DNA from 3 places in the Thioalkalivibrio sp. ALE16 genome. Region 1 is predicted to be linked to each of the others. Evidence: predicted binding sites of a transcription regulator. Region 1 holds the regulator's gene; each other region holds the start of a gene.
The links. The regulator FliA, encoded in region 1, starts transcription of late flagellar genes. The targets are predictions, from matches to a motif close to GCTAAAGTTNNNNNNNNNNCNGCCGATA.
Positions count from the first base shown of each region.

Region 2: F627_RS0114875 (methyl-accepting chemotaxis protein) is a predicted target of FliA. The motif match lies at 2,457-2,484, and genes of this name have one in related genera.
Region 3: F627_RS0105535 (methyl-accepting chemotaxis protein) is a predicted target of FliA. The motif match lies at 1,737-1,764, and genes of this name have one in related genera.

Region 1 is NZ_KB906358.1:149,147-154,835, reverse strand. Features, by position in the region: gene flhA (flagellar biosynthesis protein FlhA) at 1-1,079, shown strand, start outside; partial or broken gene flhF (flagellar biosynthesis protein FlhF) at 1,128-2,235, shown strand; gene F627_RS0106120 (MinD/ParA family protein) at 2,404-3,228, shown strand; gene F627_RS0106115 (RNA polymerase sigma factor FliA) at 3,225-3,992, shown strand; gene cheY (chemotaxis response regulator CheY) at 4,034-4,414, shown strand; gene F627_RS0106105 (protein phosphatase CheZ) at 4,510-5,274, shown strand; gene F627_RS0106100 (chemotaxis protein CheA) at 5,320-5,689, shown strand, end outside.
Region 2 is NZ_KB906379.1:9,215-14,903, reverse strand. Features, by position in the region: gene F627_RS0114890 (acetylornithine transaminase) at 1-15, opposite strand, end outside; gene F627_RS0114885 (superoxide dismutase) at 118-699, opposite strand; gene F627_RS0114880 (DASS family sodium-coupled anion symporter) at 872-2,374, shown strand; gene F627_RS0114875 (methyl-accepting chemotaxis protein) at 2,554-4,464, shown strand; gene F627_RS0114870 (amidohydrolase family protein) at 4,895-5,689, opposite strand, start outside.
Region 3 is NZ_KB906358.1:19,041-24,729, reverse strand. Features, by position in the region: gene F627_RS0105540 (undecaprenyl-diphosphate phosphatase) at 1-123, opposite strand, end outside; gene F627_RS0105535 (methyl-accepting chemotaxis protein) at 385-1,692, opposite strand; gene F627_RS0105530 (Rrf2 family transcriptional regulator) at 1,893-2,330, shown strand; gene F627_RS0105525 (ExeM/NucH family extracellular endonuclease) at 2,350-4,059, shown strand; gene F627_RS0105520 (mechanosensitive ion channel family protein) at 4,077-4,964, opposite strand; gene F627_RS0105515 (hypothetical protein) at 4,980-5,689, opposite strand, start outside.

The sequences.
Region 1 (5,689 bases):
CCCGGTCCGAGGATCGCGACCTGACCTGGGAAGACGTGCCGCCGGTGGATCTGGTGTCGCTGGAGGTGGGCTATCGCCTGATCCCGCTGGTGGATCGCACCCAGGACGGCCAGCTGATGGGCCGGATCAAGGGCGTGCGGCGCAAGCTCTCGCAGGAGCTGGGATTCCTGCTGCAGCCGGTGCATATCCGCGACAACCTCGAACTGAGCCCGAATGCCTACCGCATCAGCCTGCTGGGCGTGACCGTGGCCGAGGCCGAGGTCTTCCCCGAGCGCGAACTGGCGATCAATCCGGGCGAGGTGTTCGGGACGGTGCCGGGCACGCCGACCAAGGACCCGACGTTCAATCTGGATGCGCTTTGGATCGACCCGGCGGACCGCGACCAGGCCCAGGGTGCCGGCTATACCGTGGTCGACTGCGCCACGGTGATCGCGACCCATCTGTCACAGGTGTTCCGCGAGAACGCGCATCGCCTGATCGGCCACGAGGAGGCGCAGCACCTGCTCGACCAGCTGGCGCGCCATTCGCCGAAGCTGGTGGAAAACCTGGTGCCCAAGACGCTGTCCCTGTCCATCGTGCTGAAGGTGCTGCAGAACCTGCTGGCCGAGCAAGTCTCGATCCGCGACCTGCGCACGATCGCCGAAACCCTGGCAGACGAGGGGGTCAAGAGTCAGGATCCCGGCACTTTGACCGCGGCGGTGCGGGTGGCCCTGGCGCGCTCGATCGTGCAGGACCTGGTGGGGCCGGAGGACGAGCTGCCCCTGATCGCGCTGGATCCGTCGTTGGAACAGCTCTTGCATAAGTCCCTGCAGGGGAGCTCGGGCGGCACGGTTGGACTGGAGCCCGGGCTGGCGGAGCGGCTGCAGCGCTCGGTGGCCGATGCGGCCCGCCGCCAGGAGACGGCCGGACAGCCGGCGGTCCTGGTGGTGGCACCGGAGATCCGCTCCTGGATCGCCGGGTGGCTGCGCGGCGCGGTCCGCAGTCTGACCGTGCTGGCCTTCACCGAGATTCCGGACAATCGCCGGATCCGGGTGGTCGCCACCGTCGGCCAGGAAGAGTCGCAGAAGCAGTCCGCCTGAACGACACGATGAAGGGTTCCGCCGCGCGAGCGGCGCAGGAGAAAAAGCATGAACGTCAGACGATATCGGGCCCGGGACATGCGTGACGCGATGCGCCAGGTGCGCGAGCAGCAGGGCGAGGACGCGGTCATCCTGTCCAGTCGCCGGGTCGACGGCTGGCTGGAGGTGGTCGCGGCGCTGGAGGACGGCGCAGCGTCGGAGCCGGTAGCCGCGCAGGACGCGCCCGCGACGAGCCGCGAAGCGAGCACAACCGCCCGGCCGGCTCGCGAGCGCGGCGCCGGTCAGGCCGCAGCGTCGTGGCCGGCCGACCCGGAGCTGACCGCCATGCGGCAGGAGCTGCGCGACCTGCGCAGCCTGATGACGCGCCAGTATGCGGAGAGCGAAGAGGCGCGCTGGGCGGCCCGCCACCCGCTGGCGGCGGAATGCAAGGCGCGCCTGATCGACCGCGGGTTCAGCGAGGCCCTGGCGCGCAGCCTGGCCGGAAGCATTCTCGATGACAGCTCGCCGGAACAGGCCTGGGAACGCCTGCGGGCACGGTTGTCGGGCGCGATTGCCACCCACCGACCGGACATCCTGGACGAGGGCGGCCTGCTGGCACTCGTCGGGCCCACCGGCGTTGGCAAGACCACCACGCTGGCCCGCATCGCGCTGCGCCAGATCCGCCGCATGGGCCCGGATTCGGTTACGCTGGTCACCCTGGACAGCCAGCGCATCGGGGCCACGCGCCAGTTGCAGGCCTTCGCCCAGATGGCGGGGATCTCGGTGCGGGTGCTGCAGAACGCGCGAGAGTTGCGCGAACTGGCGCGCCGCGTGGAGGATGGGCACCTGATCCTGGTGGATACGGCGGGACTGGCCCCGCGGGCAGTGGAGGACGAATCCTTGTTCGCGCACCTGCCGCCGGACATCCGGGCCGAGAGCTGGCTGGTGGTGTCGGCGACGACCCAGGGGAGCGCATTGCGGCGGGTGCTGGAGGCATTTCGCAAGGCGGAGCCCTCGGCGCTGGTGCTGACCAAGCTGGACGAGGCCGAGGAGCTGGGCGAGGTCCTGTCCGTACTGCTCGATCAGCACCTGGGGCTGGGGTTCGTCAGTGATGGCCAGCGTATTGCCGAGGACTTTCACCGGGTCGATACCGGGTATCTGACCCGACTGGCCCTGGAGGATGCCGCCGATGAACCCGGGGCAGCGGCCAATGCCCGCGAGACCTGGGCGGCCGAGCGCCTGGCGGAGATGGAACCGCCGCGACGCGCGCGCGCCCAGGCACGTCCGGCACGGGCGGCGGAGCCCGCCACGCTGGAACTGATTCAACCGGTCGGGAAGGGGCGCTATGCCACGCACTAACAAGCCGTTGAAGGTCATCGCGGTTGCCTCGGGCAAGGGCGGGGTGGGCAAGACCAACGTATCGGTGAACCTGTCGGTGGGCCTGGCCCGGCTCGGGCGCGAGGTCATGCTGTTCGACGCCGATCTGGGCCTGGCCAACGTGGACCTGCTGCTGGGGATGCGTCCCGAGCGCACGCTGCACGACCTGGTGACCGGTGATGTGGACAGCCTGGAGGATGTGCTCGTCCAGGGGCCGGACGGGGTAAAGGTGGTGCCTTCGGCTTCGGGGATCGCGGCGATGGCCAACCTGACGCCGGCCGAGCATGCCGGTCTGATCCATGCCTTCAGCGCCTATCGCAAACCCCTGGATGTGCTGATCGTGGACACCGCGGCCGGCCTGCAGGAATCCGTGACGTCGTTCTGCCGCGCGGTCCAGGAGACCCTGGTGGTGGTCTGCGACGAGCCCGCCTCGATTACCGACGCCTATGCCCTGATCAAGGTCCTGCACCGCGATCATGGCCTGCGTCGCTTCCGCATGGTGACGAACATGGTCGACGGCCGCGAAGGCGCCGAGCGACTGATGCAGAAGCTCAATACCGTCTGCGGCAACTACCTGCCGGAGGTGGTGCTCGACCTGGCCGGCTATATTCCGATGGACGATCACCTGCGCAAGGCGGTGCAGAAACGCGCGCCAGTGGTACAGCAGTACCCCGGGAGCCCGGCGGGGAAGGCCTTTGCCGAACTGGCACGGACCGTGGACCGCTGGCCGGTGGGGGGCGGTGACCACGGTGGCGTCGGGTTTTTCGTGGAACGGATGCTGCAGAGCGCATGATGACGACGCGTAATCGACTTTCCGGCTATCAGGCGACCTCCGCGGCCAGCGGCGGACACGAACAGCTGATTGCCGATCACGTCGAGCTGGTCCACCGCATCGCCCATCACCTGATGGCGCGGCTCCCCGCCTCGGTGCAGGTGGATGATCTGATTCAGGCGGGCATGATCGGGCTGCTCGAGGCGGCGCGCCAGTTCGAGGGCGGCCAGGGCGCGACCTTTGCCACCTACGCCGGCATCCGCATCCGTGGCGCGATGATCGACGAGCTGCGCCGCAGTGACTGGACACCGCGTTCGGTGCACCGCAACAGTCGGCGTATTGCCGCGGCGATCCAGACCGTCGAGGCGCGCGAGGGGCGGGCGGCGCGTGGCAGCGAGGTCGCCGCCGAGCTGGACGTGCCGATCGACCGGTACTACGAGATGCTGCAGGATCACGCCGGGGCCCACCTGTTCGCTTTGGACGACCTCGGCGGGGGTGACGACGGGGCTGATCGCGTGATCGAAGGGCAGGAGGTGTCGCCGGCCCGCACCCTCGAGGCCGGTGAGTTCCGTCAGGAACTGGCCGAAGCCCTCGGCGACCTCCCCGAACGCGAGCGGCTGGTGCTGTCGCTCTACTACATCGAAGAGCTCAACCTGCGCGAGATCGGTGCCGTGCTGGGCGTGACCGAGTCGCGCGTCAGCCAGATCCGAAGTCAGGCCACCATTCGACTGCGTGCCCGCCTGGGTTCGTGGCTCGAAGACGGTACGGCTTTGCAGTTATTCTAAAACCCACCCTACGAATCCCGGAGTGACGTGTGGACAAGGGAATGAAGATTCTCATCGTGGACGACTTTTCCACGATGCGGCGCATTATCAAGAACCTGTTGCGTGATCTTGGCTTCAACAATACCCAGGAAGCCGACGACGGCAGCACCGCGCTGCCGATGCTGCAGAACGGGGATTTCGACTTTCTGATCACCGACTGGAACATGCCCAACATGCCGGGGATCGACTTGCTGAAGGCCGTGCGCGCCGACCCGAACCTCAAGTCCATGCCGGTGCTGATGGTGACGGCGGAGGCCAAGCGCGACCAGATCGTCGAGGCGGCCGAGGCGGGCGTGAACGGCTACGTGGTCAAGCCGTTCACCGCCGAGACGCTGAAGGAAAAGATCGACAAGATCTTCGAACGCATTGAAGCACAGGGATAATCATGCGCCTGTGACCGATATGCCCGGCGCCCGTGGCACCGACCGCCGCGGGCGTTGTCCGAAACCTTCCGCGCCGTACCCGCAAGAGGCTTCTCATGACTGAACAGGAACACCCACCACGCGACGATCAGCTGGAGCTTGCGCGGCAGCTGGTCAAGACGCTGGAGGCGGGCGACGACACGGGCGCCCGGGCGCTGGTGCAGGATCTGGCACGCCCCTATGACCGCGAACTCTTCGACGAGCTGGGCAAGCTGACCCGTGATCTTCACGAGGCCCTGCAAAGCTTCCGCGGCGATTCGCGTCTGGTCGAACTGACCCAGGCGGAGATCCCGGACGCAAAGGAACGCCTGAATTACGTGGTCACGATGACCGAACAGGCGGCCCACGACACCATGAATGCCATCGAGTCGAGCCTGCCGATCGCGGAGTCGTTCAGCCAGCAGGCGGCCGACCTGACGGCGAAGTGGACGCGCTTTCGCAACCGCCAGCTCTCGGTGGAGGAGTTCCGGGACTTTGCCCGCGAGCTCGACACGTTCTTCGCGCAGGCGGGGGAAGACACCGAGGAGCTGCGCCGGCTGCTCTCCGAGGTGCTGATGGCACAGAGCTATCAGGACATTACCGGCCAGGTGATTCGCCGCGTGATCCAGCTGGTGACCGACCTGGAAGAGAACCTGGTGTCCCTGATCCGGCTCTCCAGTGGGCGCATGGAGCAGGTCGAGGCGGCCGAGGCGTCGCTTGAACAACGCGAGGCGGACCGCAAGGGTCACGGTCCCAGCGTGCCCAAGACTCAAGATTCCGCCGCGGATGTCGTTCAAGGACAGGACGAGGTGGACGATCTGCTATCGAGCCTGGGCTTCTAGGCAGTTCCCCTCATGCGAATGGCGCCACGCGACCGGAGAGACTGAATGGCCATCGACCCCAATGACGAAATCCTTCAGGACTTCCTGATCGAGGCCGGGGAACTGCTGGAGGGGCTCAACGAGCAACTCATCGACCTGGAACAGAATCCGGATGACCGGGATCTGCTGAATGCGGTCTTTCGTAGCTTCCATACCATCAAGGGCGGAGCCGGCTTCCTGAGCCTGGACCCCCTGGTGACCGTGTGCCATCACGCGGAGGACGTCTTCAACCTGCTGCGTAACGGTGAGCGGCGGGCGGACAGTCACCTGATGGACACCATGCTGCGGGTGCTGGATACCCTGAACGTGATGTTCGGGGACCTGCGCTCCGGCGTGGATCCCACGCCCGCCGAGGCCGACCTGGTGGAAAACCTCC
Region 2 (5,689 bases), on a different contig from region 1:
CAGGGCGTCGCTCATGGGGTTCTCCGAAACCAAAGAGCCGGCGGAGGGCCGCCGGCTCGATGAAAGGCGCGGCCGCGTCATGCGGCCAAAGGCGCCTAGTTTAGTCCGCTTGGGACTTTACTTCATCTGCTGGGCCACAAAGTCCCAGTTCACCACGGCCCAGAAGTTCTCGAGGTACTTCGGGCGGGCGTTGCGGTAGTCGATGTAGTAGGCGTGTTCCCAGACGTCGCAGGTCAGCAGCGGGGTCTTGCCGTCGCGCAGCGGGTTCGCGGCGTTGGAGGTGTTGACGATCTCCACCGAGCCATCATTGTTCTGCACCAGCCAGGTCCAGCCGGAGCCGAAGTTGCCAACGGCGGACTCGTTGAACTTCTCCTTGAAGGCGTCGAAGGAGCCGAAGGCGCTGTTGATGGCATCGGCCAGCTTGCCCGAGGGCTCGCCGCCGGCGTTCGGGGCCATGCAGTTGAAGTAGAAGGTGTGGTTCCAGACCTGGGCGCCGTTGTTGAAGATGCCGCCGGCCGGGGCCTTCTTGATGATGTCTTCCAGCGTGGCGTTTTCGAACTCGGAGCCCGGCAGCAGGCCGTTCAGCTTGGTTACGTAGGTCGCGTGGTGCTTGTCGTGATGGTATTCCAGCGTCTCGGCGGAGATGTGCGGCTCCAGCGCGTTCTTGGCGTAGGGCAGATCGGGCAGTTCGTAGGCCATGAAAGACTCCTTGGACAGTGTCGTGAGAAACTGCTGTGGCAGCGTCCCGAAACGGGGACGCCGCATAACGGGACAACGATAGTCACGTTGCCCGGACGATGCAATTTCCGATGGTACGGGTTGGTTTTGGCCCGGGCCGTATACCCTGATGCTTCACCGACGAAAGAGGCCCATGGCAGCGACCGAGGACACGGCAGGGCAACGCGACACCCAACCGGAAAAGACCCCTCCGGTGAACTGGCGCGGGCGCATCGGTCTGTTGCTGGGGCCGGCGATCTTCGTCATCTTCCTGCTGGTGCCGGCCCCGGCGGGGTTCGATCCGGCGGCCTGGCGGGTTCTGGGCCTGACGCTGTTCATGGCGACCTGGTGGATCAGCGAGGCCCTGCCGCTGCCGGTGACGGCGCTCCTGCCGATCGCGGTCCTGCCGGTGCTCGACATCGTGCCCATGGACGAGGCCACCGCGCCGTACGCGAATCCGATCATTTTCCTGTTCATGGGCGGCTTCGCCATTGCCCTGGCCGTGCAGCGCTGGGATCTCCACCGGCGCATGGCGCTGGCGATCGTGGCGCGCGCCGGCAATCGCCTGCATGTGCTGGTGGGGGCCTTCATGCTGGCCACGGCGGGGTTGTCCATGTGGGTCAGCAATACCGCGACGGCGGCCCTGATGCTGCCGATCGCGCTCTCGGTGCTGGGGCTGATCGAGCGCGGCGCGCCGCCACAGGGGCAGGACATGGAGTCGCGACGCCCGGCCCTGGCGCTCCTGCTGGGCATCGCGTTCGCCGCGAACATCGGGGGCATGGCGACCATCATCGGTTCGCCGCCGAATGCCCTGACGGCCGCGTACCTCGGCGATCGCCACGGGATGGAGATCGGGTTCCTGGAATGGATGACCTTGGGGCTGCCGCTGGCGGCGGTGTTGCTGGCCCTTGCGTGGTGGTCGCTGACTCGCTGGGTGTTTCCGGTGCACCGGGTGGAGCTGAACGGTCTGCGCGCGCTGCTGGACGAACAGCGCGCGACCGTGGGCCCCTGGTCGGTCGCGGAAAAGCGGGTGGCCGGGGTGTTTCTGCTGGTTGCGCTGGCCTGGCTGACACGGCCGCTGCTCGAGGGCTGGCTGCCGATCTCGCTGACCGATGCCGGCATCGCGATCCTCGGGGCCGGGTTGCTGTTCTTGGTGCCGTCGGGGTCGCGCGAACAGCGCCGGCTGCTGAGCTGGGACAACACGCGCGAGCTCCCCTGGGGCGTGCTGTTGCTGGTAGGCGGGGGCTTGAGCCTGGGTGCGGCGATCGAGTCCAGCGGGCTGGCGGAGCTGGCGGCGGATGCCCTGGTGATCGCCCAGGCCTGGCCGCTGATCCTGATCATGGCCGGGGTGGCGCTCCTGACCATGACCCTGAGTCATGTGACGAGCAATACCGCCACGGCGGCCACGCTGTTGCCGCTGGTGACCGCGTTCGCGCTGAGCATGGAGGTGCCCGTACTGCTGTTGGCCCTGCCGGTGGCGTTTGCGGCATCGGTGGCCTTCATGCTGCCGGTGGCGACGCCACCCAACGCCATCGTGTTCGCCAGCAACCGGCTGCGGGTGCTGGACATGGTGCGTGGCGGGGCATTGCTCTCGGTGCTGGCGCTGGTGCTGATCAGCCTGGTGGTCTACGCGTTTGCCGAGATTCTGTTGTTGTAGCCCGTCTGAGCGCGGAGCTCGGAAGCGGCCCACCGAAGCAATCTTGTCCCCTGAGAACCTGTGGGGAAGAAAGCACTTTGGTATTCAAGTTTTAGGATTCGCCGCCGCTAGGAAGGACGACTGACCTGAATCTTGATTCTGGAGCCGGCCGTGACCGGTGCAGGAAAGGACGCGCAGACATGTTTGAGAATATCCGGATTGGTGTACGGCTCATGGTGGGCATCATCGGCGTGGTCGTGCTCGCCGTGGTGCTGACGCTGGTGGTGGTGATGAACGCCCTGGGCACGATGGCGGACCGCGCCGAGCAGCGCGAGCTGAACGACCTGGCCGGACAGTTGCTGGATCGGCTGGACCAGGAGGCGGCGCGAGCCACGGCGATGGCCGAGACGGTCGCCCGCATCCCGGATATCCAGGAGGCATTGGCCACGGGCGATCGCGAACGGCTGGCTGCGATGACCGTGCCGACCTTCGAGTCGCTGAGCACGGACTACGGGGTGCGCCAGTACCAGTTCCATACGCCGCCGGCGACGTCCTTCCTGCGCGTGCATCGTCCGGACCGCTTCGATGACGACCTGTCCGGCTTCCGCCAGACCGTGGTCGATACCAACAATAACCAGGCGCCGATCTCCGGTCTGGAAGAGGGTGTGGCGGGCCTCGGGATTCGAGGTGTCGTGCCGATCGCCCATAACGGTGAGCACGTGGGCTCGGTGGAGTTTGGCCTGTCCTTCGGTGATCCCTTCTTCGAGCAGTTTACCGAGGAGCTGGGGGCGCCGGTCGCGCTGTACCTGCGGGACGACGGACGTTTCAGCCGCTTTGGCGGCACCATCGATGGCGAGGCCACCTTCAGCGCCGCCGAGATGCGCGAGGTGCTCGGTGGCGAGCGACACGTGCGCAACGTGACCTACCAGGGCAAGCCGATGGCGGTGATCGCGCGGCCGGTGATGGACTTCTCCGGGGACGCGGTGGGCGTCCTCGAGCTGATGGTCGATCGCAGTGCCTATGTCGACATGGCGCGCAATGCCACAGGTACCGTGGTGATGGTCGGCGTGATTGCTGTGGTCCTGGGCGCGCTGCTGGCCTGGTTCCTGACGCGCAGCATCGTGCGGCCGTTGTGCCAGACCGTGGACCGTCTGAACGACATCGCTAGTGGCGAAGGGGACCTGACGCGTCAGCTGAAGGTATCCGGCAAGAACGAGCTGGGGGATCTCTCCATCGCTTTCAATAACTTCGTGGAGAAGATCCGGGTGCTGATCCAGCAGGTGGCGGCCGGTTCCGACCAGGTAGCGGCCGCGGCCAACGAGCTGTCCGCGACCAGCGAGGAGACCAACGAGCAGGTCCGCCGCCAGAAGGCGGAGACCGACCAGGTCGCCACCGCGATGAACGAGATGACGGCCACCGTGCAGGAAGTGGCCCGGAATGCGGCGGACGCCGCCGCCGCCGCGCAGACCACCGATCAGGATGCGAACGCCGGCCAGCAGGTGGTGCAGAAGACGGTCACCGCGATCAATGGCCTGTCCACTCAGGTGGACAGCGCCGCCGAGGTGGTCAGTCGTCTGTCGCAGGACGCCGAGGAGATCAACAAGGTCCTCGAGGTGATCGGCGACATTGCCGATCAGACCAACCTGCTGGCGCTGAACGCGGCGATCGAGGCCGCCCGCGCCGGCGAGCAGGGCCGTGGCTTCGCGGTGGTGGCGGACGAGGTGCGCACGCTGGCCAGCCGCACTCAGGACTCGACCCACGAGATCCAGCAGATGATCGAGCGGGTCCAGACCGGCACGCGCGAGGCGGTGCAGGCGATGGAAGACGGCCGTGCCAAGGCCCACGAGAGCGTGGAGCAGGTGAACCTGGCCGGCGAGTCGCTGGTCGCGATTACGCAATCCGTCACCCGCATCAGCGACATGAACACGCAGATCGCCAGCGCCGCCGAGGAACAGTCCACGGTGGCCGAGGAGATCAACCGCAACGTGGCCAACATCACCGAGGTGCTGGATCAGACCGCGTCGGGTTCGGAGCAGATCCGCAATGCGTCCGAGGAGCTGTCCAAGCTGGCCTCCGAGCAGCAGCAGCGCGTGGGTCAGTTCAAGGTCTGATCACGATCAGGTGCCGGGAGCCGAGCCCGCCATCCTTTTGGGGTGGCGGGCTTTTTCATGCGTGTGTGGTTGAACGGCTTGGTTCACCACGAAGTGCACGAAGGCACGAAGAAGGGCTGGGTCGAGGGCGAAAACCGGTCTACAGGAAGAGGAGAAGATTGGAAGCGAGATTGATGGGGTAGTGGATCGGGCACGGTCTGACGGGGAGGGTTGGTCGGAGGGCTGGTGCTCGAGCGGACGCGGGCGGGGGCTTCGCGGGCGAGCCCGCTCCCACAGGGGGCTCGGCCGGCGGGCTGGACGGGTCACGGCGTCGGCCAGGCCCCGGGCGGTTTTAGCCGATTCATCCTTCGAATCTTTCGGCCTTCCTGTGAATCGCCCTTGACCTGGCCCTTCTTCGTGCCTTCGTGCGCTTCGTGGTGAATCCAGGCCCTTACTGGGCGGGAAAGAGCCTTTCGCCGTTCTCCCATGCGATCGCGCGGGCGACGTCCTCGGGGAGTTGTTCCAGCCAGGCGCGGGTCTCGTCCTTCAGGCGCGTGTACTGTTCCCAGCGGGTGCGCGTGAAGGTGTCCACGCCGATCATGAAGCGGTCGGGGTGGGCCAGGAAGAGCTCGAACCAGGCGTCGTCGATCTGGCCGCCGGGATTGATGCGCGGGTTGCGCATGGACAGGTCCATGTTCATGCGCGGGTGGCGTTCGAGGTAGTCCTGCACCAGCGGCGGGTACGCGTAGCTGCCGGCATGGGCCCAGAGGATGCGGACCTCGGGATGGGTCGCGTAGGCGTGGTCGATTACGGCGGGGTCCCCGTGGATCATGATGGTGAGGTCGCGCGCCACGGCCAGGTCCAGCAGCTGCTCGAAACCGGGGGCGAAGCGGTCATCCGCCAGGATATGGAACTCGCCCAGGCCGCGCCATTTCACGTCGGATTCATCGAGCATGCGGGCGACGCGGTCGCCGAGATCCTCGACATGCATCCAGTCCATCTTCTTGCCCAGCCGCTGCGAAACCTCCAGGAACGGCACGATGCGCGTATCGGACCCGGCCTTGAGGCGGCGGATCAGATCGTCTTCGGGGGCCATGACGATGGCGCTGCGCACCTGGTTGGCGGCCAGGGTACGCGCGACGTCGCTAATGCCGAAGTGCGCGGCCTCGGCCGGCCGGTAGTGCAGGTGGGCGTCAAAGATCGGCGAAGCGGCGCTGGCCGCCGCGAATGGCAGGGTCAGCAGGAG
Region 3 (5,689 bases), 130 kb from region 1:
CAGTGGCTCGCCCTGACGAATCAGCCAGTGCTGGGTCAGAACCAGGTGGGCGGTCGAGCTGACCGGCAAGAACATGAAGATGCCCTGCACGATCCCGAGCAGGGTGGCGACCCAGACTGTCATGACAGGTGCGGCTCCGTGATCCCGAGGCGGGCCGCAGTATACGCAAACCACCTACCCGGCGTCGGTACCGGCGTCGCACCGCCGGCAAAAGCCCGGCCAGGAGCCTGTCGGATTTGGGCGATCGTCGCGAGCGTGGCGGGAGAGCGAGCCCATTTTTTCGGTCTCTCGAGGCGCATAGTGGGCACTATGTAACGAGAGAGAGCGGAAAAAGGGGCCGTTCTCCTGCGCGCGCAGCAGATCAGTCCCAAATCCGACTGGCTACTAGACTCGGAACTGGGTCGTCAGACTTCGCAACTGCTCGATGCGCGCCACCAGGGCATCGGTCTCGCTGGCGGTGGCCTCGGCATTGGCCGCTGTCACCTGGGCCCCCTGACTGACCTCCGTGAGGGTGCCATCGACCTCGCGCGCGACCTCCGCCTGCTGTGACACGGCACCGGAGATCTCGTTGTTGAGATGCCGGATCCGCTCGACCGCCGAGCGGATCGACTGCAGGGCCTCGCCGGCACCGGCGGCCTCGTCCACGCCGGTCTCGCCCTTCTCCCGACTGCGCTCCATCGCACCGGCCGCCGAGCGCGCACCCGCCTGCAGCCGCTCGATCATGGCCTGGATCTCGGTCGTGGACTCCTGCGTCCGGGTCGCGAGCGTCCGGACCTCGTCGGCGACCACGGCAAACCCCCGACCCTGCTCGCCCGCGCGGGCCGCCTCGATGGCCGCATTCAGTGCCAGCAGGTTGGTCTGCTCGGCGATCCCGCGTATCACATCGAGAACCGACCCGATCTGGTCCGACTCGGCCTGAAGACGCGCCACCTGTTCGTTGGCGGTGCCGATCTCGCTCGCCAGCTCGCGCATGGTGCGCACGGTTGTGTCGACCACGCCGGAGCCGGTCCGGGTCTCGGTCTCGGCCTGGTCGGCCGCCTCGGAGGCCGTGCGCGCGTTGCGGGCGATCTCCTCGGCCGAGGCCGTCATCTGGTTCATGGCCGTCGCCACCTGGCCCAGCCGCGCCTGTTGCTGCTGCACCTCCTGATTCGTCTCCTCCGCCACGCGGTGCAGGGTGCCAACCGACTCCCCCAGCTCCCGTGCATGCTCCACCATCTCGGAGACCATGCGCTGCAGACGCTCGATGAAGGCGTTGAACAGACGAGCCAGGCGGTCGATGCCGTCGTTGCGCGGGGCCTCGATGCGCTGGCGCAGGTCCCCCTCACCCTCCGAGACCGCACGGAAGCGCCCGGCCAGTCCAGCCAGGCGGCGACGGATCATGAACACGAACAGGAAGTACACCACCACGATCACGCCAATCGCCACGCCCAGCATCATCGCGTTGACCTGCCAGGCCGCGACATCCAGCAGCCGGTCCACCGCAGCGGCCACTTCGGCCTCCAGGGCCGGCGTGGTCGCGTGCTCCTGCATGACCTGCTCCAGGGTGGCCTCCATCCCGCCCTTCAGCGTGGCCGTATGCCAGAACACCGCCGCGGCGGCGATCAGGAAGAACACCCCGACAATCGCACTCAATGCGAGCGAGAAACGTCCCGCCAGCGAAAGGCGACTCAGCCACCCACTCTCCTGCTCCATTGCCGCCCCCTGATGCCGGTACACTCCGGATTTTGTTATCGCTGTAACGACCCACCGGCCCGAAACTATAGGCCGTGGCGCACCTGTGCTTCACGTGCCCGCAACGCATGCGCTTGTGACGCAGGTCCGGACCGATTAAGGTTCTCTGAAATATACGTTCAAGCATATCCTCGATCACCGCGAACCGACGAAACCCTCCTATGCAGCTCACCCGCTATACCGATTTTTCCCTTCGCGTCCTGATGTACCTCACCGTGCAGCCGCGCGAGCAGCGCGTAACCGTCAGCGACATCTCCGAGCAGTTCGCCATCCCCCGCAACCACCTGGTCAAGATCGTGCACCAGCTCGGCCAGAAGGGCTACATCATCACCCGGCGCGGCAAGGGGGGCGGGATCTCGCTCGCCTGCGAACCCGCGGAGATCAACGTCGGCAGCGTAATCCGCGACATGGAGCCGAACCTGAACGTGGTGGACTGCGAGAACCCCGTCTGCCCGATCCTGCCCGCCTGCCAGTTGCGCGGTGTTCTCAACGACGCACGCGACGCCTTCCTCGCCGTGCTCGACCGCTACACCATTGCCGATGTGACCCAGGCGCCCGACTACCTCTACGAGCTCCTGCATCCCGGCAAGAGCGCCTGAACCCCGGTATCCTTCGGCCATGGAACGGCCCGACCCGGCACCCCGAAAACGAACCGCCCTGCACGCGCACACCGGCGCCCGCTGGCTGGCCGTGGCCGTTCCGTGCCTGCTGGCGCTCGCGAGCGCCGACGCACGCCAGGCCTGTCCCGATCCCGGGACCACACCCACCCCCCTCGCCGAACTGCGCGCGGGGACCCTCCCCGAAGGAACGGAGGTGGTCGCGGAAGGCACCGTAACCGGCGTCTTCATGGACACGGACCAGCTGGGGGGCTTCTACCTGCAACAGGGCTCGGCCACCGGGGCCACGGGCCTGTTCGTCTACGCCCCACGAAGGGACCCGGTCGCGGCCGGGCAGCGCCTGCAGGTGCACGGCGCCTTCACCCGCCATCGAGGCCGCCCCCAACTCTCGCAACTGGACGCGGTGGTGACCTGCGCCGACGGCGAACCGCCCGCCCCCGTCGACCTGCGCCTGCCCGACGCAGCCGACCGGCTGGGCGACTTTATCGACCAGCCGGTCCGTTTCCCGCAGCGCCTGACGGTCACCGACAACCGGGACCTCGGCCGCTACGGAAGCATGACGCTGGTCGCCGACGGGCGCCTGGCGCACCCGGGCCAGACCGCCCCCGCGGACAGCCCGGGGCGCCAGGACATAGATCGGCGGATCGAACTGGACGACGGGAGCTATCGCGCGAACCCCGACCCGATCCCGTACCTCGACGACCAGGGGACCCGCCGCGCGGGAAGCTCGGTGGAAGGCCTCACCGGTATCCTCACCCACGCCTTCGGCGCGTACCGGATCCACCCCACCGAGCCCGTAGACTGGACCGGCGGCCAGCGTCCCGACCCGGTGCCAACCGCGGATGCGGGTGACCTGCGCATTGCCACCGCGAACATGGAGAATGACTTCGTCACGCTGGGCGAGCGTGGTGCGCAGACCCCGGCCGAGCGCCAACGCCAGACCGCCAAGCTGGATGCCCTGCTGCAGGGCCTGGATGCGGACCTGCTGGGCGCGGTCGAACTGGAAAACGCCGCGGCTGCGCGCGAGACCCTGGTGGCGCGCCTGAACGCCCGCCCCGGGGAGCGTGGCGAATATGCGGCCATCGTTCACCCGGCACCGGGGGACGACGCGATCAAGGTCGGCCTGCTCTACCGACCGGAACGGCTGCGTTTGGTCGACACGGCCGCCGACCGCGATACCGTCCACCACCGCCCCCCGCTGCTGGGCTGGTTCGAAGCGGGCGCTACCGGCGAACATCTCGGTGCCGTGGTCGTACATTTCAAGGCCAAGAGCGGCTGCCCCGACAGCGGCGATATCGACCGTGGCCAGGGCTGCTGGAACCAGCGCCGTACCGCGCAGGCCGAACGCCTCGTCGCCTGGATACGCGAACAGCAAACCGGCGAGTTCGCGGATGCTCCCGTCGTGGTCCTGGGCGATCTCAACGCCTATGCCGCCGAGGACCCCCTGCACGTCCTCCATGCCGCAGGAAAACACGATCTCGTGCACGACGACCCAAGTACCGCCCATACCTACGTCTTTCGCGGCCAGGCCGGGCAGCTGGACTACCTGCTGGGGCCCGACACGCTGCGTGAACGAGTCCGGGACGGCGCCACCTGGGCGGTCAACGCCGACGAACCGGAATTCCTCGGATTTGATGGCCGCGCCCCGGCCGACGGGCCCTGGCGCGCCTCGGATCACGATCCGGTCTGGGCCGACCTGTACCTGGACTAGTCGGTGACTGCGGCCACTCAGTCGCGGGCGTCCGGTTCCGCAGGCACGGCGGCCTCCGCCTCGGCCGCCGACACGTTGTCGACAATCCGTACCGGCAACGGCCCGCCCAGGCTGCCCAGGGTCCTCTGCGGGAACGGGATGTCGATACCGGCCTCGTCCAGTGCCGCCTTCACCCCCTCGTGCATGGAGTTACGCAGGTCCAGGAATTTCTCCCGCCGCGCCCAGACCGAGAGCTGGATCTTCAACGCGGAGTCGCCGTACTCGAGGAAGATGAACAACGGCTTGGGCTCCTCCAGACAGACCGGGTTGCCCTCGGCGACCCCCATCAGCACATCGCGCAACTGCTTGAGATCGGTGTGATAGGCGACCCCGATCTGCATGTCGAGCCGACGGATCGGGAACCGACTGAGGTTGGTCAGCTGGGACTTCACCAGGCTCTCGTTGGGCACCCGGACCATCAGGTTGTCGAAGGTCCGCAGCTTCACCGACAGCGGATCGATGGACAGTACCTCTCCGGTGGCATCCCCCACCTTGATCACATCCCCGACAGAGAACGGCCGCTCACCGATCAGGAACAGCCCGGAGATCAGGTTGGAGGCGGAGGTCTGCGAGGCAAAGCCCAGCGCCACCGTGAGGATCCCGGCCGCACCCAGCAGCACGGTGAGGTCGAAGCCCAGCTCGCGCAGGGCCGAGGCCAGCACCAGGAGCACGATTACATAGAAGCTGATGCGCCGGGTCAGCATCACCTGCTGGGCATCGAGCTTGTCTTCCAGCACCCGCGCCAGCCCGCGCGACACCAGACGCGCGACCAGCAGACCCACCAGCAGATAAACCGCCGCGCGGACGGCCGCGAGGAACGCCTCGCTGGTGACGAAGGCCTGCGCGGCCTGTAGCCATTCGTTCATCGTGTGCGTCGCCCCCTACTGAAACAGGGCGCTGAACGCCCGCACCATCAAATGCCGTCCGCCGGCCTCGCGGGGCTCGGCGATACGCTGCGCCTCCGTCGCGGCCCCGGGCGGCCCCGGGTCGATCTTCATCGCCGCCATGTCACGGTCCTCCTCGCGCTCCATGCGCACGGCCGGGGTCCACAGCCGATGGTGGCGATCGGCATACACCGGCAGTCGCGGCACCGGCAGGTTCACGCGCTCCAGGAACAGGGCATCGTCCGCCTTGTTGGCGATGGTCAGCGGCGTCACCACACGATGCGGCCGTTCCGGCACATCCGCCAGGTCCAGGCGCGCCTGGGTCCGGGTCGCGTAGCACAGCTCGCCATTCACGGTGTTGGGGCCGAACCAGGTATCGGAAGGCGTATACACCGGGAATTCCTGCACCCGCGCCGCCCCCAGGTGCAGCTGCACCCAGGCCGGCGAACTGAGGTACAGGGTGACCTGCCCATGGGCCGGCACGTAGAACGGATTCTGCGGGCGGCTCACCATCGGACGATCGGCCAGGGCCACGCGCAGCTCCGGCTCGGCATCGGCCGGGGCCCCGGCAAACCGCAGCAGGTCCCGGGCACCGGCGGGAAAGGGTTCACTGCAGGGGACGTCGATCGCCAGGGTCGCGTCCGCCGCGTCGCGCGGTCGTTCCAGCACCATCTGCCATTCCTGCGCCCCATGCAGGAGCCACAGGT